Regions from separate parts of the Gordonia sp. LUNF6 genome, predicted to be linked through region 2. Evidence: riboswitches for the same ligand, from Rfam matches in the RefSeq annotation. Region 2 holds a riboswitch; the other holds the start of a gene.
What was found. A riboswitch is a leader RNA that binds a small molecule or an ion and turns the genes downstream of it on or off. The one in region 2 is predicted to bind cobalamin.

Region 1 (7,263 bases), 1.1 Mb from region 2:
GTCTGCGGAGTGCTCGCGCCGATACCGACCGGCCGACCGCAGCATCGATTCGGTGCGTCGGGTACGGAACGGGTAGGCGTAGATCTGGCCGTGCGGGTGACCGAGGGTCACGCCGATCTCCTCGCCGCGATTCTCGAAACAATGGACCTCGCGCACGCCGTCCAACGCCATGAGCTCGGCGGTCCGGTGCGCCAGAGCGTCGAGGACCAGGCGGGCGCGGCGTTCGGGGAGTGCGCCGAACGAACCGTCGTGGTCGCTGGTGAAGCAGACCACCTCGCAGCGGCCGGTGCCCGGAATCTCGGTCCGCAGCGGATCGTCGCTCGCCGGCGGCGACGCTCCGGCACCGGCATGCTCCGGTGGTGCGGCGAGCGACGGGAAGCGATTCTCGAACACCGCCACCCCGTAGTCCGACGCTGGGATCTCGCTTCGGAGACCCTCCGGGTCGGGGCACAGCGGGCACTGCCGCCGCGGCGGCAGATGGGTACGGTCCTGGCGCGCGGGCGCCACGATCACCCAGTCGTTCGTGACGGGGTCTCGGCGGACGGTCGTCGCACCGCGATCCGTCGGCAGGTCGCGGCGGTCGGGGCGCAGGACGGAGGCCTCGCCGTCGTCGAACAGCAGTATCTCGCGTCCGTCACTGAGCCGTCCGCGGACCGGTTCGGGGAGAGACCTCGCCGTCGACACGCGGCGAATCTACCATCGGGCTCCGGTCGCGACGACCTTCCGCGACCGGAGCCCGGCACGCGTTTTCAGATCGTCACGGGGAGATGACCCCGAGCCCGGCTCATCCCTCGACCACCTCGGCGTCGATACGCGTACCCGCGGGAACCAGGGCGTACACCGCCGCGGCGACCGCCAGCATGATGAGACCGCCGGTGAGGCTGGTGATCTGCAGCGAATCGGTGAACGCGGTACCGGCTTGCTGTGCCAGGTTCGGCATGTGCAGCTGATCGGCGACGCCCGCCGCGGACCCGATCGACTCGCGGGCCGCGTCGTGCAATCGGGGATCGAGGTCGTCCAGCGCGCCGGACTCGTCGAGCCGGCTGCGATAGAGCACCGCGGCGACGCTGCCGAGGAGCGCGACACCGATGACGCTGCCGAGTTCGTAGGAGGTCTCCTCCATCGCGGCGGCGTTGCCCGCGCGGTTCTCGGGGCTGCCCGACATGATCAGCGCCGAGCCGATCGCCAGCGATCCGATGCCGACACCCACCAGGATCAACGACACGACGGCCGACGCGTAGTGCAGCTCTCCGGGGATCAGGTACACGGCGATCATGCCGATGCCGGCCACCGCGATGCCGCCGGCAATGACGATTCGCGGACCGACGCGTTCGGCCAGACGCGGTGCGGCGAGCGAGGCGGCGGCCGAGGCGACAGCGAGCGGGACCAGCTGCAGGCCGGCACGGATCGGTGAACTGCCCTCCACCGACTGCAGCCACTGGGCGAGCAGCAGCAGGGCCGCGGCCATCGCGAACATCGAGCCGAGGGCGCCGGCGATACCGCCGGTGAAGACGCGGCTGCGGAACAGCCCGACGTCGAGCATCGGCCGGTCCTGGCGCAGACTGCGGCGGACGAAGACGGTCAGCAGCAGCACTCCTGCGGCGAACGCGGCCCAGCCCTCGGGGACCAGCAGACTCGATTCGGCACCGAAGTGCTTCACCGACCACATCAGGAGCACCATGCCGGAGAACGAGAGGGCGATGCCCAGCCAGTCCCAGACTCCCGGGTCGGCCGACCGCGACTCGGGGAGCAGGAAGACCCCGGCGACCACGGCCAGCGCCATCAGCGGAGCGTTGACGAGGAAAGCCGACTGCCAGGAGAAGTGCTCCACCAGGAAACCGCCGACCAGCGGGCCGATCGCCGCACCGAGACCGGCGACCGACGACCACACCGCGAGTGCGCGCGCCCGCCGGCGCGCGTCGGTGAACAGGACGCGGATCGTCGACAGTGTGGTCGGCATGATGAACGCGCCGCCGATGCCGAGGAGGGCGCGGATGGCGATCACCGCGGTCGCCGACTCGGCGACCAGGACGAGCAGCGATGCGGCGCCGAAGACGGCGTACCCGGCCAACAGCATCCGCTTGCGTCCCCAGCGGTCGGCCAACGATGCGGCCGGGACGAGCAGCCCGGCGAGCACCAGCGAGTAGACGTCGACGATCCATAGCAGCTGGGAGGCGGTGGGCTCCAAGTCGGCCGACATCGCGGGAAGAGCGATGTTCAGGATCGTCATATCCATCACGATCACGAGCAGGCTCGCACTCAACACAGCGGTCGCGAGCCAGGCGCGGACGGTGGAGTAGCCGGTGCTCCCCGTGGTGGGTGAGGCAGTCATCACGGTTGTCTTTTCTGCGCCATGAACGGCGCGACGAGAGTGTGCAGGAAGTCTTTGGAGACGACGGTGTTGTGCAATGCCGCGTGCATCACGACGCCGTCGGAGACGATCGCGAGGGCGAGCGCGTTGTCGGGTCCGACGTAATCGCTCAAGATCTCGACGAGATTGGTCTGCCAGCGGAGCGACAGCGCGCGCAGTTCGGGATCGAACAGGCCCGCCGACATCAGCGAGACGTCGGCCGCGACGGCGCGGCTGTCGGCGAGGTAGTCGTGAATCTGATCCACCAGCGCTTCCGCTGACCCGCCGGCCGCGACCAGGCTGCTCCGCACGGCGGCCAGGTCTTCGTCGACCTCCGCGGCGAGCCGCTCCAGGGCCTGGGTGCGCAGGTCGTCGATGGAGGTGAAGTACTGGGTCGTCGATCCCAACGGCACACCCGCACGCTCGGCGACGCGGCGGTGCGTCAGCGCGGCCGGTCCGAGTTCGACCACCAGATCCGCCGCCGCGGCGAGAATCGCCGCCCGCCGTGCCTCCGGGTCGTGCTTGGCCATGACTCCCTCACAATTCTGTACGAATGTACATGTACTTTTGTACAGGGCTGGCGGAGGTCTGTCGACCGAATATCGGAGGGCTCAGCCCCACGTCTCGCGGATGTGTGCCGACAAGGCGTCGAGCGGTGCGGTGGAACGGGTGGCGCGAGAGGTGATGATGGCGCCTTCGAGGGCTGCCACCAGCATGTCGCCGGCGCGTCGGGCGGCGTCCGCGGCCAGTCCGTCGGCCTCGAAGGACGCGGCGATCTGGCCCGCCAGCGTTTGGAAAGCCGTGGCGGCGCGCTCGGCCGCACCCGGGTACTCCGCGGCGGAGGTGGAGGCGGCCACCAGGGGGCAGCCGAGGCGGTAGTCGTGGCGCACCAGGGTCTGCTTCCACTCGTCCACGATGACGATCAGACCCGCCACAGCGGTCCGGCCGTACAGTGCGGCCGCGAGGCGCGACGAGGCGTGCCTGGCCGCCTCGTCGGTGGCCTGCTCCAGCAGTTGCGCCTTGCCGCGGGGGAAGTGCTGGTACATCGAGCGCCGCGCCACGCCGCTGTGCTCCATGAGCTCCGACATTCCGAATCCGTCGGCTCCCTTGCTCCGGAGCAGCTGAGTCGCCGACAGGAGCAGTCGGTCGCGGACGGGGAGTGTTGCCATGCACCCAGGGTACGCGTGAGTAGAACGATCGTTCTGTTACCGTCGACGCATGACTCACGTTTTCGATGAGGCCATCGCCCTCACGCCCACGGCGTCGGACCATGTGGTCCGCGCGCAGACGCATCCCGCGTACAACAACATGGTCGGCCCGTTCGGCGGCATCACGGCCGCGACCGTCGTCAACGGCATCCAGCAGCGGCCCGACGTCCTCGGCGATCCGCTCGCGCTGACCATCAATTACGCGGCACCGATCGCCGAAGGACAGTGGGATCTCGACCTGCGGCCCGTCCGGACCAACCGCACCAATCAGCACTGGGTGGTGACGATCAGCCAATCCGGACAGGTGGCGGCCACCGGCACCGCGGTCTTCGGCGTCGCCCGTGACACCTGGTCCGACACCGAGCCGACGCCTCCGGCCGCACCGCCCGCCGAGGAGGTCGAGGTCAGCGAGTACGTGGACTTCATCGCCTGGGCCAAGAACTACGACAAGCGGTTCGTCGCGGGCGGCATGGACGGGAGGAACGACGCCGACTCGACGTCGACGTTGTGGCTGCGCGACCGGCCCGAGCGGCCGCTCGACTTCCCGGCGCTCACCGCGATGACCGATGTCTTCTACCCTCGTGTCTTTCTCCGGCACGGAACCTACATGCCGGCGGGCACCATCACCCTGACCACGTATTTCCACGCCACCGCGCAGGAACTCGAGGCGCATGGAACCGGACACGTCCTCGCGACGGCGCGCGCCGCCCGGTTCGGGCACGGTCACTTCGACCAGTACGGACAGCTCTGGTCGGGCGAGGTGCTCCTCGCGACCACGCACCAGCTCGTGTACTTCAAAGACCCCGCCTGATTCGAGGTCGCCCGAGTGTCCCGGCCGTGCCCGGATACACTCGGGCGATACGTCACGGTGCTCGGGAAGTCCGGTGAGAAGCCGGCGCGGTACTCGCCACTGTGAACAGGTCCGGAAGTCGCCGGGAGTGCAGGACTCCAGCCACTGGGTGCTCGTCATCTGGGAAGGTGCGACCGCCGGCAGTCCTGTGTAGCCAGGAGACCGGCCGCGGCGTACCCCGAAGTTCCACGAGTATCTGGAAAGGGGGGTCGCATTGCGCACCCTGAAGAACGCGGTGATCCTGGCCGTCGCCGGCACCGTCCTCACCGTCTCCGCCTGTTCCGGCGACGATCCCGCATCGGGCGCCGACGGCTCGGCGATCAGCCTGCAGAACTGCGGCCGCACCGTCACCCTGAAGAAGCCGGCCGACGCGGCCATCACCGTCAACCAGGGGGCCACCGAGTCGGCCCTGGCCGTCGGCGCCGGCGGGCAACTGGTCGGCACCGCCTACCTCGACAGCGCCATCGCCCCGCAATGGGCCGCAGCCTACGGCGAGATCCCGGTGCTGTCGGAGAAGTACCCCACCCGCGAAGCGGTCCTCGAGAAGCACCCCGACCTGATCGCCGCGTCGTACAGCAGCGCCTTCGACGACAAGGCGCTGGGAAGCCGGCAGTCGTTCGACGACCTCGGTGTGGCGACCTACGTGTCGCCCTTCGGCTGCGAGGACAAGTCGAAGCGTCCGGCCTCGTCCTGGGACGCGGTGGCCGGTGAGACCAGCGACTACGGCGTGCTCTTCGGACGGACGGCCGATGCCGACCGGGTGAACGCCGACATGCGCGCGAAGCTAGCCGACCTCACCGCGAAGTCGGCCGGACGGGGCAAGACGGTTCTGTGGTGGGATTCCTCGACCGACAAGCCCTTCGTCGGTGCCGGCGACGGCGGGCCGCAATTGGTGATCGACGCCGTCGGCGCGAAGAACGTCTTCGGGGATCTCTCCGGCAACTGGGCCGAGACCGGCTGGGAGGCGGTGCTCAAAGCCGATCCGGACGTGATCGTCCTGGTGGACGCCGACTGGGATCCGGCCGCCGCCAAGCGGAAGTATCTGGAGTCCGACCCGGCGCTCAAGGACCTGAAGGCCGTCGCGAAGGGATCGTTCGTGGTGATCCCGTTCGCTGAGAGCACCCCCGGTCCGCGGCTGATCGACGGCGCCGCCAAGCTGTCGGACGCGCTCGCGAAGTAGTCGGCGCGTGCGCGAACGGCTCCGCGGTACACCGGCCCTGGCGGGTTGGCTGGCCGGACTGACGGTCCTGCTGCTGATCAGCATGGCGCTGGGAATCGTGGTCGGATCGGCCGATCTGCCGCTGGGCACGGTGGTGCGAGCGCTCGGCAGCAGCGTGGGCATCGGCACGTCCGATGTGCTCGACGAGAACATCGTCGTTCAGCTGCGGCTGCCGCGGGTGGTCGGAGCGGCACTCATCGGTGCGGGCCTGGCGGTCTGCGGCACCGTCCTGCAGTCGTTGACGGGCAACCAGCTGGCCGACCCGTACATCCTCGGGATGTCCGGCGGTGCGTCTCTCGGCGCCGTGGTGGTGTTGAGCACGGGAGTCGGCATGGGCAGCATGGCCGGTGGCTCAGTGGTCTCCGTCGCAGCGTTTCTGGGGGCGATGGGTTCGCTGCTGCTGGTGTTCGCGATCGCGGTCACGCGCGGGGGCGCGCTGCTTCCGGGCAGACTGATCCTGGCCGGCGTCGCCGTCGGGCAACTCGCCGCGGCGCTGAGTTCGGCGTTGATCTACTTCGGCCCGCACGGCACCGCCGACCGCGTCATGTTCTGGTCGATGGGGTCGGTGGCCGGCATCCGCTGGAACACCCTCGCGCTGACCGCGATCGTCACCGTGTGCACGATCGTCGCCGTGCTGGCCCACGCCCGAACGCTGGACGCCTTCGCCTTCGGTGAACGCGCCGCCGCGAGCCTGGGCACTCACGTGGCCCGCACTCGCTGGGTGCTCTACGCGCTGGTGTCGCTGTGCACCGCCGTCCTGGTGGCGCTGTCGGGGATCATCGGGTTCGTGGGGCTCGTGGTGCCGCACATGGTGCGCTTTCTCGTGGGCCCGCTGCACTATCGGGTCCTGCCGGTGGCGGTGGTGCTCGGGGCATTGGTGGTGGTCTGGGCCGACATCATCGCCCGCGGCGTGATGCCGTCGCGGGAACTGCCGCTCGGGCTCGTCACCTCGGTGATCGGCGTGCCCGCCTTCATCTACCTGCTCCGGCGACAGCGAGGCACCGAATGACCGGGACCGAGACCGGGATGCCCGGCATCGAGATGCGGGCGGTGAGCTTCGCCCGCGGCGAGCGGAGAATCCTCGACGACGTCACGGCCCGGGCGCCCGCCAGCCGATTCACCGGCGTGATCGGCCCGAACGGGTCCGGAAAGTCGACCCTGCTGTCGATGGTGATGCGTTGGCAGCGGCCCGACGCCGGCCAGGTGCTGCTGGGCGGCACCGACGTCCGGGAGTTGGGCCGCCGCGAGTTCGCGCGCACCGTCGCCGAGGTGGAACAGCACTCGGCGACCGTCCTGGAACTGTCGGTGGAACAGATTGTGGAGCTCGGCACCATCCCGCACGCCGGGGGATGGGCCAGGCCGCTCGGAGACGCCGCGCACGAGGCGCATCAGGCCATCGGAACGCTCGGCATCGAGCATCTGCGGCACCGCACCTGGCAGACCCTGTCCGGCGGCGAACGGCAGAAGGTCCAGATGGCGCGGGCGCTGGCGCAGCGCCCGAAGGTCCTCGTCCTCGACGAGCCGACCAACCATCTCGATGTGGCGGCCGGGCTTCACCTGCTGCAGCTGGCCCGGGATCTCGGCCTCACCGTCCTCGCTGCCCTGCACGATCTGCAACTCGCCGCGATGTACTGCG
Region 2 (7,263 bases):
AGGCCGGTGCCGCGGTCACCCAGGGCACGGTGCTGCTCGAGATCAAGTAGAACCGGATACACCTCCGGCTGTGCCGTTCCGCCTGACCGATGTCGAGTCAGGAGGAACGGCACAGCCCGTTTTCGGAGCCGTGCACGCGCCCGGATCCGGCCGATTCGTGAGCGAACGAGAAGGACCCGTCATGGAAGCTGTCGAGATCAACGCCGGTGCGTGGTATCTGCGCGCCCTGCGGCACGACGAGCGGTTGTCCGATGTGCCCGCGCTCGAGCTCCTCGGCGTCGGCGATCCGGTCGAGTACATCCGAGCCGCCGACGCCGCGTGGGCCGACGAGTCGCGGCTCACGTGGGCGGTGTGCGTTCCCACCACCGGAGAACTCGCGGCGCTGATCGGCGTCGACGCCGCGGGGTCGGTGGCCGGCCTCGCCCGCGACGGCTACGACGCCGCGCTCGCGGCCGCGGTCGATCCCGCCACCCGTTGCGCGAGCGCACTGCTCGACGTCGAAGCGGCGGCTCTGCGCTCCGGACTGCCGGGCCGCTGACCCGGACGCCGCGCATCCAGGTCGCCGCGCATTCAGGCCGGCGCTCAGAGGGGCGAGTCGGCGGGGTTCCCGAGATCGGTGCAGTCGACCAGCACCATGTCGTCGCGGTGCGCGACGAGATACCGCACGGCAGGCAGTCCCGCCCCCAGCTCCGCGATGGCCTCGCGAACGCGTTCGGCTCCCAGGTAGAAGGGTTGGGCGGGACGGCCGCCGAACGCCGCGCGGCACAGACTCGTCGGGCAGTCGGCGGCGGCCTCGATGACGCGTGCGACGGCGATCGAACCGGCATCCGGGCTGTCGAGGGTCTGGATCACCGCCCCCGCCAGACTCGGATGCTGATCGACGAACTTCAGCGCCGCACTCGAGCAGGCGTCGAGACTGTCGTACCACTCGGGGAGATAGAGCGTCGTCGACGAGGTGTCGGGCGCCGGAACCACGCGGGCGCCGAGCGCCACATAGATGTCCTTGCAGCCGCCGGCGCCCAGACTTGACACGCAGGCCATCAGTCGCTGTTCTGTCGGAACATCGCCGTCACCTGCGGGATTCCGCTCGTCTCCACGGGCTACGAGGATGATCCCAGCGACCGGATGAGCCGGTCCGCCGGAGTTAAAATCACCGCCGGATCCCATGCTGCCCAATGATACCCGGTCCTTTACCATCGATAACTGCAACTGGTTCGCCCGGCCGGGATCACTATGGAGCCCCTGCTTCCCGCCGGGCGTCGACGCGAGTTCGCTGCCGACGGCAGCGACCGCCCGCGAAGAGGGAATCCGGTGAGACTCCGGAGCTGACCCGCAGCGGTATGTCGGAACGACCGCCGTCACACGCACTGGGACCGCCCCGCCCGAGCCACGGCTCACCGGCGGCGGCGCCTGGGAAGCGACGGCCAGTAGAAGCGGGCTCCATTCCTGGCCCGCGCGCCGACGAGCCCGAAGACCTGCCGGATGTATCGAGCGCATCCGCGCCCGATGGCTGTCCGCCTCGAGGAAACGGGCGACTGACGAACTGCGGTTCGCAGCGCCCGGTATGGCGACGGCTCGAACTACTCATGCAGGAGAAGAACACGTCATGTCCGATGACACGACTATCACCACCGACACCAGCACCACCCACTCTGCGGGCTTCACGGCCACCGTCCCCGGCGTCGCCCGGATCGGCGCCAACCGGGAGCTCAAGCGCGCGGTCGAAGCCTATTGGGCGGGCCGGATCGACGCCGCCGCGCTCACCCGGGTCGCAACGGGCATCCGCCGCGACAGCTGGAGCAGACTGATCGACGCCGGTTTCGACTCGGTGCCCGTCAACACGTTCTCGTACTACGACCAGGTGCTCGACACCGCTGTGATGCTCGGCGCGCTGCCACCGCGAGTGGCGGCGATCGACGATCCGCTGGACCGCTACTTCGCCGCCGCCCGCGGCACCGCCGGCGGCCCGGGCCCCGACATCGCACCGCTGGAGATGACCAAGTGGTTCGACACCAACTACCACTACCTGGTTCCGGAGATCGGTCCGGACACCGAGTTCACCCTCGACCCGGGCACAGTCCTCGATGAGATCGCTCAGGCGCAGGCTCAGGGCGTGCCCGCCCGTCCCGTGGTGATCGGACCGATCACCTTCCTCGCGCTCGCCAAGGCGGTCGACGGCGGCCCGGCACCGCTGACCCGCATCGACGATCTCCTGCCGCTCTACACCGATCTCCTCGGCCGCCTGGCCCAGACCGGTGTCGACTGGGTCCAGATCGACGAACCCACGCTGGTGACCGATCAGGCCGACGGTCTCACCGACCTCGCCGAACGCGTCTACAGTGTGCTGTCGGCTGTCCGGACGCGCCCGCGGATCCTGGTGCAGACGTACTTCGGCGATGCGGGCGACCGTCTCGCGGCACTGGCGCGGACCGAGGTGGAGGGCGTCGGAGTGGACCTGGTGACCGGCTCTCCGGACACCGTCCGCGCCGCCGATCTGACCGGAAAACTGGTAGTCGCCGGCGTGGTGGACGGCCGCAACGTCTGGCGCACCGACCTCGACGCGGCGCTGGCCGCACTCGAGTCGCTGCGCGCGCACGCCGGTGCCCTCGCGGTCTCGACCTCGTGTTCCACACTGCACGTCCCGTACACCGTGCGCGACGAGTTCGAACTCGACCCGGTGCTGCACGGATGGCTGGCCTTCGCCGAAGAGAAGTTCGGCGAGGTGGCCGCGCTCGCTCGGGCCCTGGCGCACGGCCGGGACGACCAGGCGTGCCGGTTCGAGGCGGCGCGCGCGGCACTGGCGTCCCGGGCAGCGGACCCGCGCGTACACGTCGCCGCGGTCCGCGAACGCCTCGCCGGGCTCACTCCGGCCGACTGGACCCGCTCGCCCGCGCCCGACCGCCGTGAGGCGCAGGACGCCGCGCTCGGCCTGCCCGTCCTGCCGACCACGACCATCGGCTCGTACCCGCAGACGGTCGAGATCCGCAAGGCGCGCCTCGCGCTGCGGAATGGAACCATCGACTCGGCGGCCTACCGGTCCCGGATGGAGCAGGAGGTCGCCGCGGTGATCGCCCTGCAGGAGCAGGTGGGTCTGGACGTCCTCGTCCACGGGGAACCCGAGCGGAACGACATGGTCCAGTACTTCGCCGAACAACTCGACGGCTTCTTCGCGACGGCCGCCGGCTGGGTCCAGTCGTACGGGTCACGCTGCGTCCGGCCGCCGATCCTGTTCGGCGACGTCCGGCGGTCGTCGCCGATGACGGTCGGCTGGATCACCTACGCGCAGTCCCTGACCGAGAAGCCGGTCAAGGGCATGCTCACCGGCCCGGTGACGATCCTCGCGTGGTCGTTCGTCCGCGACGACCAGCCGCTCGCCGAGACCGCGCGTCAGGTGGCTCTCGCGATCCGGGACGAGACCACCGATCTCGAGCGCGCGGGGGTACCGATCATCCAGGTCGACGAACCGGCACTGCGCGAACTGCTGCCGCTGCGGACCGCCGACCGCGCGGCGTACCTCGACTGGGCGGTGACCGCCTTCCGTATCGCCACCGGCGGGGTCGGCGACGCCACCGCGATCCACACGCATCTGTGCTACTCGGAGTTCGGCGAGGTGATCGGTGCGATCGCCGCGCTCGACGCGGACGTCACCTCCATCGAGGCGGCGCGCTCCCATATGGAGGTCCTCGACGACCTCGACGCGGCCGGCTTCGCCGCCCAGGTGGGTCCGGGCGTCTACGACATCCATTCGCCACGCGTGCCGGCCGCCGATGAGATGGCCGCGTCGCTGCGTGAAGCGCTCGACGCGGTGCGCGCCGACCGGCTGTGGGTCAATCCCGACTGCGGGCTCAAGACCCGCCGCACCGACGAGGTCACCGCCGCGCTGCGGAACATGGTCGACGCCGCCCGCCGGGTCCGCGAGGAGATCGCCGCCGATCGGGCCACGGTGCCCGCCACCTGATCGCGACCGGATCCATCGGACACCGCTCACCGGTGACCGATGGATCCGGTGCGGCCCGTCCTGCCTCCGGTACCGCCGCGTCCGAACTACAGTGGGAGCCGCCCGATTCCCCGACCGGCGGTGCCCGCGACAAGAGGTGGAGACGATGCTCAGATGGTTGGCTGTTGCCGCGACGTGGGTTCTCGCCGCGGTGTCCTCGACACTCGTCCTGGTCTCCCCGTGGTGGCTATTCGTCACCGGCGTCCTCGCCTTCATCGCACTGGTCGGCACGTACGACCTGGTGCAGGCCCGCCACAGCATTCTGCGGAACTATCCGGTGCTCGGGCATTTCCGCTTCCTCATGGAGAGCATCCGGCCGGAGATCCAGCAGTACTTCATCGAACGCGACACCGACGGGACCCCGTTCGACCGGGAGACGCGCACCACGATCTACGAACGCGCCAAGGACGTCAAGGACGTCGACCCGTTCGGCACCCAGCGCGATCCGACGGTGATCGGATACGAGTACGTGCGGCACTCGATCGTCGCGCACTCCGCCACCGACGAGACCCCCACCGTGCGGATCGGCGGGCCGGCGTGCACTCAGCCGTACGACATGGCGATGTACAACGTGTCCGCGATGAGCTTCGGCGCGCTGTCGGCGAATGCGATCCTGGCACTCAACGGCGGTGCCGCCAAAGGCGGCTTCGCACACGACACCGGTGAGGGCGGGCTCAGCTCCTACCATCTGCGGCCCGGGGGCGATCTGATCTGGGAGATCGGCACGGGTTATTTCGGCTGCCGCACCCCCGACGGGCACTTCGACCCCGAGCAGTTCCGTGACAAGGCATCGAACCCGCAAGTCAAGTGCATTTCGATCAAGCTGTCCCAGGGGGCCAAACCCGGTCTCGGCGGAGTGATGCCCGGCCCCAAGGTGACGGCCGAGATCGCGCAGATGCGGGGTGTCCCCGCCGGGCGGTCCGTCGTCTCACCGCCCTCGCACAACGCTTTCCACACCCCCGTCGGGCTGTGCGAGTTCATCGGCCGTCTGCGCGACCTGTCGGGCGGCAAGCCGGTCGGCTTCAAACTGTGCGTCGGTTCGCGCAGTGAGCTCCTCGGCATCTGCAAGGCCATCCGCCAGACCGGGATCGCACCCGATTTCATCATCGTCGACGGGGCCGAGGGCGGCACCGGGGCCGCGCCGGTGGAATTCGAGGACAACGTCGGGACCCCGCTGACCGAAGGCCTGATGACGGTGCACAACGCGCTGGTCGGCACCGGTCTGCGCGACCAGATCCGGATCGGCGCGTCGGGCAAGATCACCAACGGCATCGACATCGTCAAGCGCGTGATCCAGGGCGCCGATTTCACCCTCGCGGCGAGGGCGATGATGATGGCCGTCGGATGCATTCAGGCGCAGCAGTGCCACACCAACAAGTGCCCGGTCGGCGTGGCCACCCAGGATCCGAAGCGAGCCCGCGCACTCGACGTGCCCGACAAGACCGAACGGGTCTACAACCTGCAGCGCCACGTCGTCGACAACGCCAAGCAGTTCGTCGCGTCGATGGGACTGACGAGCTTCGACGATCTCCACCCGTCGATGCTGATGCGGACGGTGGGGCCGAACAGATCGAAGTCGTACGCGGAGATCTACGAGTGGCTCGCGCCGGGCGAACTGCTGACCCGCCCGCCGGAGTCGTGGCGCGAGGACTGGGAGTACGCGAGTGCGGAGTCCTTCGTCCTCACGAGTGCGCACGAACCCGATCCGTCACACCGGCCGCCGAGCCACGGCAGCACCCAGCATCCGCTCGCGGTGTAGCCCCGCTCGCGGCGCTCTCAGCGCCAGGCGAACACCGGCTGTTCGAGATCGTGAACGCGGGTGTCCCGGCCCGCCAGCACCACCTCGGCGAACTGATACACGACCGCGGCCGTCGGCGCGTGGATCCGGGCGCCCGCGATGTTCAGCGCGACCAGGGTGCGCGGCGACTCCGGTATCCGACTGAACACCGCCGGCCGGCGCAATTCGTCGAAGGACACGAAGAAGAGCTTGTCCACCTCGGCCGGACTCGGATGGACGGGCGGGTCGTCGTCCACCCAGCACACCACCGGTGTCATCAGATAGCCCGACCGCGTCTCGTAGTCATCGAGAAGGCCGAGCACCGTCTCCTCACCGAGCTCGATCCCGATCTCCTCGTGCAGTTCGCGCAACGCGGCCCGGGTCGGCGTCTCGCCGGGATCGAGGCGTCCGCCCGGGAGCGCGAACTGATTGGAGTGGTTGCGCAGGGACGACGGCCGCCGGGCGATCCAGATCCCGTACTCCCCGCCGTGACGGACGACGGTGATGGCGACCGCCGAGTGCCGGAGCCTGCCCGCCGGGTCGTCGATGGTCCGGCGGGCCCAGCTCCCGATCCGCTCCCGTGCCAGTTGCCGCGTGATCTCCATGCCTTCATCTCTACCCGGTGCGGCGTCCCGAGGGCGGCTAACCGATCACCGCGAGCAGGTCGCCGGGCGCCACCTCGGCGACCGCGTCGACGGCGACCCGCTCGACCACCCCGCCGACGGGCGCGGTGATGGAGGCCTCCATCTTCATCGCCTCGATCGTCGCCACGGTCGATCCCGCGGTCACGCTGTCGCCCTCGGCCACGGTGACAGTGACGACGCCGGCGAAAGGCGCACCGATCTGGCGCGGATCACTGCGGTCGGCGCGTTCGGCGACAGCTGCCGACGGCTCCACCGACCGGTCCTGGGCCGGCACCGGCCGCAGTGTCCCGTTCACCGTGAACAACACGGTGCGGCGGCCGAGGTCGTCGGGTTCGCCGACCGCTTCGAGACCGACGAGCATCTCGGTGCCGGGACCCAGCCGGACGCGATGCTCCTCGCCGGGCCGCAGACCGTAGAAGAACTCCGTCGCCGACAGCCGCGAGGTGTCGCCGAACGTCGCCCGATGGTCGCCGAACTCGGCCGCCGGACCGGGGAACAGCAGCCGGTCCAGAACCCGCCGCCTGCGCGGCCCGGATCGGGTGAGCGCCTCGCGATCGTCGGCCGCGAGGGCGGCGGTCGGCGGCGTGTGGGTCCGGCCCGCGAGGACCTGCGTGCGCAACGGTTCCGGCCAACCGCCGGCGGGCTCTCCGAGATCGCCGGCGAGGAAGCCGATCACCGAGTCGGGGACATCGTGCGATGCGGGGTCGGCGGCGAACTCGGCAGCGGTGATCTGCTGCGCCACCAGCGACAGGGCGAGATCGCCGACCACCTTCGACGACGGCGTCACCTTGATCGGCCGCCGCAACAGTGCGTCGGCGTCGGCGTAGGCCCGTTCCACCTCCTCG

Region 1: it holds a riboswitch for cobalamin, as region 2 does, so the genes downstream of both, ACK8HH_RS00695 (ABC transporter substrate-binding protein) here and metE (5-methyltetrahydropteroyltriglutamate--homocysteine S-methyltransferase) in region 2, are expected to answer to the same signal.

The regions. Positions count from the first base shown of each region.
Region 1 is NZ_CP178181.1:131,935-139,197, forward strand. It holds gene galT (galactose-1-phosphate uridylyltransferase) at 1-684, opposite strand, end outside; gene ACK8HH_RS00675 (MFS transporter) at 785-2,332, opposite strand; gene ACK8HH_RS00680 (TetR/AcrR family transcriptional regulator) at 2,332-2,880, opposite strand; gene ACK8HH_RS00685 (helix-turn-helix domain-containing protein) at 2,962-3,519, opposite strand; gene ACK8HH_RS00690 (acyl-CoA thioesterase) at 3,569-4,369, shown strand; cobalamin riboswitch at 4,408-4,594, shown strand; gene ACK8HH_RS00695 (ABC transporter substrate-binding protein) at 4,623-5,588, shown strand; gene ACK8HH_RS00700 (iron ABC transporter permease) at 5,596-6,636, shown strand; gene ACK8HH_RS00705 (ABC transporter ATP-binding protein) at 6,633-7,263, shown strand, end outside.
Region 2 is NZ_CP178181.1:1,280,564-1,287,826, reverse strand. It holds gene ACK8HH_RS06035 (acetyl/propionyl/methylcrotonyl-CoA carboxylase subunit alpha) at 1-50, shown strand, start outside; gene ACK8HH_RS06030 (hypothetical protein) at 182-538, shown strand; gene ACK8HH_RS06025 (hypothetical protein) at 583-1,032, opposite strand; cobalamin riboswitch at 1,264-1,498, shown strand; gene metE (5-methyltetrahydropteroyltriglutamate--homocysteine S-methyltransferase) at 1,607-3,958, shown strand; gene ACK8HH_RS06015 (FMN-binding glutamate synthase family protein) at 4,104-5,756, shown strand; gene ACK8HH_RS06010 (NUDIX hydrolase) at 5,774-6,379, opposite strand; gene ACK8HH_RS06005 (pyruvate carboxylase) at 6,417-7,263, opposite strand, start outside.